One region of the Shewanella loihica PV-4 genome, then DNA from elsewhere that is predicted to be linked to it. Evidence: predicted binding sites of a transcription regulator. Region 1 holds the regulator's gene; each other region holds the start of a gene.
What was found. The regulator LexA, encoded in region 1, represses DNA repair genes until DNA is damaged. The targets are predictions, from matches to a motif close to TACTGTATNNNNATACAGTA.
Positions count from the first base shown of each region.

Region 2: a site for LexA is predicted at 1,980-1,999, ahead of recG (ATP-dependent DNA helicase RecG). Genes of this name have one in related genera too.
Region 3: a site for LexA is predicted at 1,623-1,642, ahead of dinB (DNA polymerase IV). Genes of this name have one in related genera too.

Region 1 covers NC_009092.1:136,433-139,712, reverse strand. Annotated here, with positions in the region: gene cysQ (3'(2'),5'-bisphosphate nucleotidase CysQ) at 1-83, opposite strand, end outside; gene nudE (ADP compounds hydrolase NudE) at 137-682, opposite strand; gene yrfG (GMP/IMP nucleotidase) at 780-1,454, shown strand; gene lexA (transcriptional repressor LexA) at 1,573-2,190, shown strand; gene SHEW_RS00630 (cell division inhibitor SulA) at 2,187-2,696, shown strand; gene coxB (cytochrome c oxidase subunit II) at 3,095-3,280, shown strand, end outside.
Region 2 covers NC_009092.1:4,192,504-4,195,783, reverse strand. Annotated here, with positions in the region: gene recG (ATP-dependent DNA helicase RecG) at 1-1,928, opposite strand, end outside; gene SHEW_RS18170 (response regulator transcription factor) at 2,073-2,669, opposite strand; gene SHEW_RS18165 (sensor histidine kinase) at 2,677-3,280, opposite strand, start outside.
Region 3 covers NC_009092.1:3,411,311-3,414,590, forward strand. Annotated here, with positions in the region: gene dinB (DNA polymerase IV) at 520-1,599, opposite strand; gene bfr (bacterioferritin) at 1,767-2,234, opposite strand; gene bfr (bacterioferritin) at 2,245-2,718, opposite strand; gene nqrM ((Na+)-NQR maturation NqrM) at 3,004-3,228, opposite strand.

The sequences.
Region 1 (3,280 bases):
CCCTCGAGGTAGATCCCTTTGATGGCCTCACCCGCCTCGATGGCAATCGAAATCGCCTGCTCAACATACTCTTCTGGCTTCATCACAACTCCAACAGCCTACATCTGGCAATGCCTAATATGATAATTCGGATTAACTACTTTAGTTTTAGATGTTTCTGTGCCAAAAACAAGGCGCTAACGCTTCGAGATTCGGAAAAATCATCTTCTAATAACAGCTCAGACCACTGGCTCAATGGCCAGCGCACCACCTCTATGGGTTCGGGCTCGTCACCCTGCAATCGACTCTCATACAGATCTTCGGCGACGAAGATCTGCATCTTGCTGGCAAAGTAGCCGGGCGCCAGGCTCAACTCCATCAGATGGGTCAACTTACGCGCACCAAAACCTATCTCTTCCTGCAGCTCTCGGTTGGCCGCCTCGGCATGGGTCTCGCCGGGATCCACTAGGCCCTTGGGGAAACCCAGCTCATAGCTGTGGGTACCCGCCGCATATTCGCGTCCCAGCAATAGCTCCTCGCCATGCACAGGCACCACCATCACGGCGCCACGGGCGTTGCCCTTCATGCGCTCATACTGGCGCTCAACCTGGTTCGAAAATTTTAAATGCACCTGCTCTATCTGAAACAGACGGCTCTGGGCAACAACTTCGGCATGTAGGATCTGCGGCTTTTTGTCCGGCATGAAACTTCCTGATAAAAATGGCGTTTGCTTAACCACTCAATCTTACTATGATGGGCCTAATCCACAACTCAAACCAAGGAATTTTTTTACTCGCTTTATGTTTCCCTGGAATAAGATAGATACCGTGCTGCTGGATATGGACGGCACCCTGTTGGATCTGCATTTCGACAACCATTTCTGGCTTAGCCTGGTGCCTCAGGCCTTGTGTGAACAAAGGCAGATCCCAAAGGCCGACGCCCAACAACTGGTGGAGAGTGCCTACGCCAAGGTCTTCGGCACCCTGGAGTGGTATTGCCTTGAATATTGGCAACAGGAGCTGGGTTTAGACATCCTGGCTTTGCACCACACTCTAGTGGACCGGATCCAGCTACGTCAGGACAGCATGCCCTTTCTCACCGCACTGGCCAGACACAGCAAGCGGCGCATCTTGGTCACCAACGCCCATCCCCACAGCCTGGCGCTGAAACTCGAGCATACAGATCTGGCTAACGGGCTCGATGAGATGCTCTCGAGTCACGCCACCGGCTATCCCAAGGAACACCCGCAATTTTGGCGTCACCTGTTTAATCAGTATTCCTTGGATCCCAGCCGCTGCCTGTTTATCGACGACAGCGAGCCCATACTACAGGCAGCCAAGAAGGCTGGCGTCGGCTACCAGTTGGGGATCAAGAATCCCGACAGCCAGCAGCCTCACAAGCAGTTTGCCGACTTTCCGGCCATCGACGATTACCATCATCTGCTGCTCTCCCTTGAACAGGCCAGACTCGGCTAATCAATCACACTTTAGGCGCTAATCGCTTGATGGGATTGGGAGAAAATCTGGTTAATACTTGCACTGTATAAAATACTGTATATACTGACAGGTACTGTATGGAAAGACAGGATTAATCATGAGACCCTTAACCCCGAGACAAGCCGAGATTTTAGATCTGATAAAACGCAATATTGCCGACACGGGCATGCCGCCTACCCGTGCCGAGATTGCGCGTCGACTAGGCTTTAAGAGTGCCAACGCCGCCGAGGAACACCTCAAGGCCCTGGCCAAGAAAGGCTGCATCGAAATCATGCCCGGCACATCACGTGGCATCAAGCTGACCCAGGAGGAAGAGCCTGAAGATCTCGGCCTGCCCCTCATAGGTCAGGTGGCCGCCGGTGAGCCCATCCTGGCCCAGGAGCATGTGGAACAACACTATCAGGTTGACCCTAGCATGTTCCGCCCCAGCGCCGACTTCCTGCTGCGGGTCAGGGGGGACAGTATGAAAGATATAGGTATTCTCGAGGGCGACCTACTCGCGGTACATAAGGTCGAACAGGCAAGAAACGGCCAGATAGTCGTGGCCCGCGTGGAAGATGATGTAACGGTTAAACGCTTCGAGAAGCGTGGCAGCACCGTCTATCTGCATGCCGAGAATGAAGAGTATTCCCCTATCGTGGTGGACCTCACCACCCAGAGCCTGAGCATCGAAGGCCTGGCCGTCGGCGTTATTCGAAATGGAGACTGGCAATGAACAACCTAATGGGCATGGCGCCACGTCATCCAGGGCTGTGGGTCGATCTCGACAGCTCGCTTAAGCGCGGCGATGGCAACACTATCTCGACTACGGCAAGTTCTACCCAGGGCAAGCAGGAGCTGCAGGCCCTCACTCCAGAGCTAGCCAGACTCAGTCAGCAGGGACAATGGGTGGTGTTGATCAGCCCACCTAACATAGGCTACAAGCAGATGCTGGCCGACGGCGGTGTGCGTATGGATCGCATCCTACTGGTGCACACCAAGGATGAGGTCGAAACCCTGTGGGCGATGGAAAAAGCCCTCACAAGTGGTACATCCAGTGCGGTGATCTGCTGGGCACAAACCCTGGATGCCCGTGACAGTCGTCGCCTACAGATAGTTGCCAAGAATACCCGCGCCCTGGGAGTGGTGATCGAAGATGCGAACGGTCACTTACCTGCCAACCCTTTTCCCCAAGAGGATCTCGGCGGCCAAACCATGAGTCTGTTCAGTTCACTACACTGATATTCCGCGCCCTACCTTTCCATACAGACGCCCCGCAAGGGGCGTTTTTGTGTCTGTTTTGTTTAGCAAAATAAAATAAAAGTGATCTTGATCAATATTTAAACAGCCATTAAGTTAGTAAGAGATATCAACGATTATTTGTTATATCGCACAATTTGGTTGTCGGCTTGAGCGGCGAAAATGAACCTGTAATACCTCGCCCACGGTAGCTGAAATTGGTCTGATATATTCAGCCGTAAGTGCAAGCGTGGTCACCACCAGCAGAACAAGAGATTCACCACCGACGCACTTTGAAGTCATCGTTGCTTTTTTGGGAACTGAAGAGTTTGCATAGAGCCGAGACATACTGTGTGGCTCTTCTTTGTAGTTGCCTTCGCAATTGACAGAGGAGAAGTCTAGTGAAGCAAGTGTTGTGTTGTTTGCTGGCGTTGCTATTTACGCCCACCATACTCGCAGCAGATATGCCCCTGAATATGACATCAGGGGTCACAGAGATCAGCAATAAGGTGTTTAGCCTTCATATGACGATTCTCTATATCTGTTGTGCCATAGGCCTAGTCGTCTTTGGGGTGATGATCTACGCC
Region 2 (3,280 bases), 550 kb from region 1:
TCGGCGATACCTGTCTGCTTGGTGCCTAAGACCTCACCCGGCCCGCGGATCTCCAGATCTTTCTGGGCGATCACGAAGCCGTCGTTACTGTCTCTAAGCACTCCCAGGCGCTGGGTGGCGGTGTGGGAAAGCGGCGCCTTGTAGAGCAGCACACAGTGGCTGGCCACGGCGCCGCGGCCGACACGCCCCCGCAGCTGATGCAGCTGGGCGAGCCCCAGACGCTCGGGGTTTTCGATGATCATCAGGCTGGCATTGGGCACATCGACCCCCACCTCGATCACTGTAGTGGCCACCAGTAGCTGTATGCTGCCGGCCTTGAAGGCGTCCATGATCGCTTGTTTCTCGGCGGGTTTCATGCGGCCATGCACCAGGCCGATGGCGAGCTCGGGCAGCAGCTGCTTAAGCTCCTCGGCCGTGTCTTCTGCGGCCTGACATTCCAGCACCTCAGATTCTTCGATCAGGGTGCAGACCCAGTAGGCTTGACGCCCATCTTGCAGCGCGGCCTGGCGCACGCGATCGATCACCTCACCGCGGCGATTGTCTGAGATGGCGACCGTGGTCACCGGCGTACGCCCCGGCGGCAGCTCGTCGATGATGGAGGTATCGAGATCTGCATAGGCGGTCATCGCCAAGGTGCGGGGGATAGGGGTTGCCGTCATGATCAGCTGATGTGGGTGGAAGCCCTGCCTGATCCCTTTCTCTCGCAGCCCCAGACGTTGATGCACCCCGAACCTGTGCTGCTCATCGATGATGATCAGCGCCAGGCGATTGAACTCCACCTGCTCCTGAAAGATGGCGTGGGTGCCGATGACGATATGGGCCTCGCCGCTCTTAATCTGCTGCAGCGACTGCGCCCGCGCCTTGCCCTTGAGCTTACCCGCCAGCCAGCCGACCGTTAGGCCGAGGTGTTCAAACCAGGCGGCGAAGTTGTTGGCGTGCTGCTCGGCGAGCAGTTCCGTCGGCGCCATCATGGCCACCTGATAGCCGCTCTCTATGGCCTGTAGCGCCGCCAGCGCCGCCACTAGCGTCTTGCCCGAGCCCACATCGCCCTGCACCAGGCGCATCATAGGGTGTGCCTTGTCGAGATCTTGGGTGATATCGGCTACCACTCTCTGCTGGGCGCCAGTGGGCTTAAAGGGTAAGGATGCCAGGAAGGGATTGAGTAGCTGCCCGGTGGGCTGCATCGCGATGGCCTTATCATGATTGCTGCGGGCCCTGAGCTGTAACATGCTCAGGTTGTGGGCCAGCAGTTCCTCTTGGATCAGCCTTTGCTGCGCCGGATGCGTGCCCTGCTCCAGGGCAAAGGGGCTGACCTCGCTCGGGGGTCTGTGCAGCAACTGCAACGCGTCGACCAATGAGAGTTGATTGGGCCTCAGCTGAGGCGGCAATAGTTCGGTCAGGGCGCCATGGGCCAGCAGCGCCAGGGCCTGATCCGTCAAACGGATCCAGCTGGCCTGCTTGAGTCCCTCTGTGGTCGGGTAGATGGGGGTCAGGGTATCGCTGAGGCTAAAGTCGCTCTCGCCGTTGAGCATCTTGTATTCCGGGTGGATGATCTCCCGGTGAAGCTTGCCCCGACGCACCTCGCCATAGGCGCGAATGCGCTCGCCCTCTTCGAGGCCGTTACGCATGGCGGCGGAGAAGTTGAAGAAGCGCAGGGTTATGGTGCCCGAGTCGTCACGCACCGTGCAGGTGAGCATACGCTTGCGGCCCTGGACGATCTGGGTCGATTGTATGATCCCCTCTATGGTGCCGTAGCTACCGGGATAGAGGGCGGCGATGGGATAGATTTGGGTGCGGTCTTCGTAGCGTAGCGGCAGGTGAAACAGCAGATCCTGAACTGTATTGATGCCGAGTTTCTCCAGCCGCTGCGCCATCTTGGCGGCAACGCCCTTTAACTCTGTCACAGCCATGAGATCGAGTCTATCCACGCTTTGTACCCATTTGATTTAGCGTTCTATTTAACCAGAACCTGAGTCTATTACTGTAAATATATACATATACTATCAGAGTTCGGCATGAACGCAATCTCGCGTTAACCATGACAGGTTAAAGCCTGAGGTCATAGTCTGAGGCTACAGCCAGCCCTTTTGCTTGGCGATGCGAGCGGCGTCGATGCGATTGCTGGCATTGAGTTTGGCGATGGCCTCGGAGAGATAGTTACGCACAGTGCCTTCGGCGATGAAGAGGCTGGCGGCGATCTCCGCGCTGGAGCGTCCCTCGCTGGCGAGCCTGAGCGCCCGGCGTTCCTTATCGTTCAGCGGGTCTTGTTCGCCGACGGCCATGATGGCCAGTTCGGGATCTATGATGCGCTTGCCGCGGCTGACGGCGTTAATTGCCTGGATCAGTGTCTCGGAGGGCGCGTCCTTGAGTAAGAAGCCACCCACGCCCGCCTCGATGGCACGCTTGATATAGCCTGCACGGCCGAAGGTGGTCAGGATGATGACCTTAATGGGCGCCGCTTGATTTTGACACCATTGGGCTAACTCCAGGCCACTGAGGCCTGGCATCTCTATGTCGGTCAGTAGCAGGTCGAACTCCTGTTGCTTGAGCAGGCTCAGGGCTTGGTCACCGTCACAGGCCTGGATCACCTCAAAGTCGCCTTCGAGGGTGAGGAGCGCGGCCAGTGCGCCCCTGACCATGGCTTGATCTTCGGCGAGTAATATCTTCATCCTGTCTCTATCCCTGATTTGGTAACTCGATGATAAATTGTGGGTTTGGCTCGAGCCCAATACTGAGTGTACCACCTAAGGGGCGCAGTCGCTCGCGTATGCCGGTGAGGCCATTGCCTTCGCTGAGCTGCCTCAGCTTACCATTGTCTGTAATCGAGATCCGCAGCCCCTGAGGTGTTGCCGACAAGTCGATATTACAGCTATCGCCTTGGCTATGACGCACAACATTGTTGCATAGCTCGGTCAGGCTGAGGATCAACTGGGTCTCGATTTCCTGTGGCTGTGATGGCAGCTCACCAGAGAGGGTAACGGCCATGCCCTTGTCCCTCAGCATCTGGCACAGGTGCGTCAGGGCGGCGTCTAACCCTTTGTGTTTGTAGCCTGAGACCGTTTGGCGGATCTGGCTGAGGCTGTCTCGGGCGATGGTTTCCAGTTCTGCCAGCTCGGCGCTGGCCTGATCGGCTTGCCCCTTGGCCAATAGTTTGCGCGCCAGCTCCGCCTTGAGTGAGATAGAGGAGAGCGAGTGCCCCATGATGTCGTGCAGATCCCGGGCGATACGTTCACGCTCTAACATGGTGGCGAGCTGGCGTATCTCCTGCTGACTCTGCCGC
Region 3 (3,280 bases), 1.3 Mb from region 1:
GACTGTAAGAATCGAGTATATGGAGCGCGTTACCAATTTTTAAATTTATTATAATGATTGTGTAACATTCATGATGGTGATGATGAATCATTCATCTGCCCCCATAGCTCCCCTAAAAACCCCTACCCCTTGTAGGGGCTCGTTTTTTAAGCAATGCTGGCTCTATTACACCTGGGCAAACGCAATGAATGAGAGAGGAAAACAGCCCCATAGATGGCCCAAACCACCAAGCTCATCGGAGCTGTTACAGAGAATTAAAGCCAATTTGCGCCATAAAAAAGGTCAAATCGAAGAGATAGGATAACCCGGTGTAGATACGTCGGTGAGCTTCCGAAACAGGGATGTTTCGGCAGAGCCTAAAGGGACTTATTCACGGCGTCTCACAGACGTATCTGCACATAAGCCCACCGCAGGTGATAGGTAAGCATTAAGGTTAACCCTTAAAATTCGCCAAATAGTTACAACGCAGCCAGCGGCTACTTCGAAAAAAGAAATGTCTAACCTTCATTTCAAGGTGCACTAAAACCCGAGATCCATCTGCGCCCCATGCACCTCCTCATCGAGCCCGGCCCCCACAGCCTCGCTCTCAAGCCCAACCGACACCCCCAGCAGACGAATGCCTCGGCCCGCGCGGCGCTCCAGCGCCTGTTTAAGCAGGTCGTAAAACAGCTTCACCGAGACCTCGTCGCTGCGCTGCTCTATGGTGGTCTGTTTGAAGTCATCGAACTTGAGCTTAACCACCTGCTTGTGAATACGACGCGACTTGGCGCTGCGACTGATGCGCCCCGACAGCTCCTGGATCAGCTGAGGCATCACCGCCTGACACTGCTCATAAGTGTAGATATCTTTGGCCAGGGTGGTCTCGACACCGACAGACTTACGTTCCCTGTGGGGCGAGATGCCGCGGGGGTCTATCCCCTGCGCCCTGTCATAGAGCACGCCGCCAAACTTACCGAAGCGCTCCATCAGGCTCTGACGGCTACAGGCCTGCACATCGGCGCAGGTAATCAGCCCCATGGTTTCCAACTTGGCGGCGGTCACCTTACCGACACCGGGGATCTTAATCAGCGCCAGTGTCTTCACAAACTCGGGGATCATCTGCGGAGTGATCACATACTGGCCGTTGGGCTTATTGAGATCCGAAGCTATCTTGGCCAGAAACTTCACCGGCGCGATACCGGCAGAGGCGGTGAGCCCGGTCACCTCGAAGATCTCCCGGCGAATCGCCTCGGCGATCAGCGTGGCCGAGCCCTGGTGTTGGGTGCAGTCACTGACATCCAGATAGGCTTCATCCAGGGAGAGCGGCTCGATCAGCTCAGTGTAGCGGGCAAACACCTCACGGATCTGCGCCGACACCTCCTTGTAGACAGACATGCGTCCGGGCACCAGGATGAGATCCGGGCAGAGCTTGAGGGCATAGGCGGAGGCCATGGCCGAGCGCACGCCAAACTTGCGCGCCTCGTAGTTACAGGTGCTGATGACACCGCGGCGATCGCTGCGTCCGCCGACGGCAATGGGCTTGCCCCTAAGCTCGGGAAAATCACGCATCTCGACCGCCGCGAAGAAGCAGTCCATGTCTACATGAATAATCTTTTTCACCTTAATACCTCCACCGCCAAGAATACTGTACATTTAAACAGTATTCAATCACTTCGCGATGAACGACAGCTATGCGTCAGATGACAGGCAGCAAAAAGCCACCCTAAGGTGGCTTTATCTCTGTTTCGTGGCGCCGAATGGCTAATGCATTATATCGGCTCAGTCTATTACATTTTAGACTGGAGGTAGTTCTGCAGACCTATCTTGTCGATGAGGCCCAGCTGCTTCTCTAGCCAGTACATATGATCAGACTCTGTCTCTTCCAGCAAGACCTCTAACAGTTCACGGGAGACGTAATCCTGCTTTTCCTCGCACAGGGCGATGGCTTCACGTAGGTTGGCCGCCACCTGATACTCATAGTTGAGATCATTCTGCAGCATCTCCTGGGGATCTTTACCTATATTCAGCGCCTCGCGGCTGGCCACATCTGGCGTGCCCTCGAGGAACAGAATCCGCTGCACCAGCTTCTTGGCGTGTTCGCGCTCGTCGTCAGACTCGTGGGAGATCCGCTCGTGCAGCTCGTTAAGCCCCCAGTCTTCGTACATCAAGCCGTGGACAAAGTATTGATCCATCGCCGACAACTCACCGGTGAGCAGCTTGTTGAGGGTGTCGATCACTTCCTGATTGCCTTTCATGTTTCTCTCCCTATTCAGATTCCATCTGCGACTGCAGGTAATTTTGAATGCCCGTCATCTTAATCAGATCTTGCTGCGCCTCGATCCAGTCCAGATACTCCTCCTCATCTTCGAGCAGGTCTTCGAGGATCTCGCGGCTCACATAGTCTCGCTCCGTCTCACACAGGGCGATCACGCTGCGCAGCTCGACCAGCTGCTCTTCGAGCATGGTCTTGTCGCACTGCAACATCTCTTCCGGGTTCTCACCTATGCGCAGCTTCTCGAGCTGTTGCAGATTAGGCAGGCCTTCGAGAAACAGCACCCGCTCGATCAGCTTGTCGGCATGCTTCATATCTTTGATCGACTTCTTGTAGCACTTCTCATTGAGCTCTTCCAGACCCCAATTTTTGTACATGCGTGCGTGCAAGAAGTATTGGTTGATGGCCGTCAATTCGAAGGTCAGTATCTTGTTTAACTGACGAATGACGTTCGGATGACCCTTCATTTGATCTCCTTAGTAAGATTTGATCTAAATCAATATTTAAGCCTAGAGCAATTTTCACTCAATTACAAATAAACATTAAGTTTCAATCAGTTATCAAAGAAAATCGTTCTCATTCGCGCTTTGATTACCAAGGCGATTAAAGATAATAAATCCAGCGTGTTAAGGCCGATAGTAAGCACAAGGCGCTAAGGAGCAGAGGAGTCTCGGAGAAGAGTAATGAAAAACAGGGGTAACAAAAAAAGGCCCCGAATGGGACCTTTAATAATGACGCCTCACAGGCGTGGGCTAGATGATACGATCTTTGGCCAGCTTCTCGCGACGGGCCTCTTCTTCGGCCATCTTCGCCTTACGCTTATCGCATGGGTCGTCACAGTCACAGGCCTTCTCGATACCCAGGGCACCCAGACCACCGCAGCTGCCGGCAACCGCCTTCTGTTTCACCAGGTAGCCGATAGACATAAGAACGAAAAACAGTAGTAATACCACAAAAGCCGCTAAAAAAGTGCTCATCACTGACTCCAGATACACATAAGTGGCTGTTTCGCTTATGTGTCTAATCATT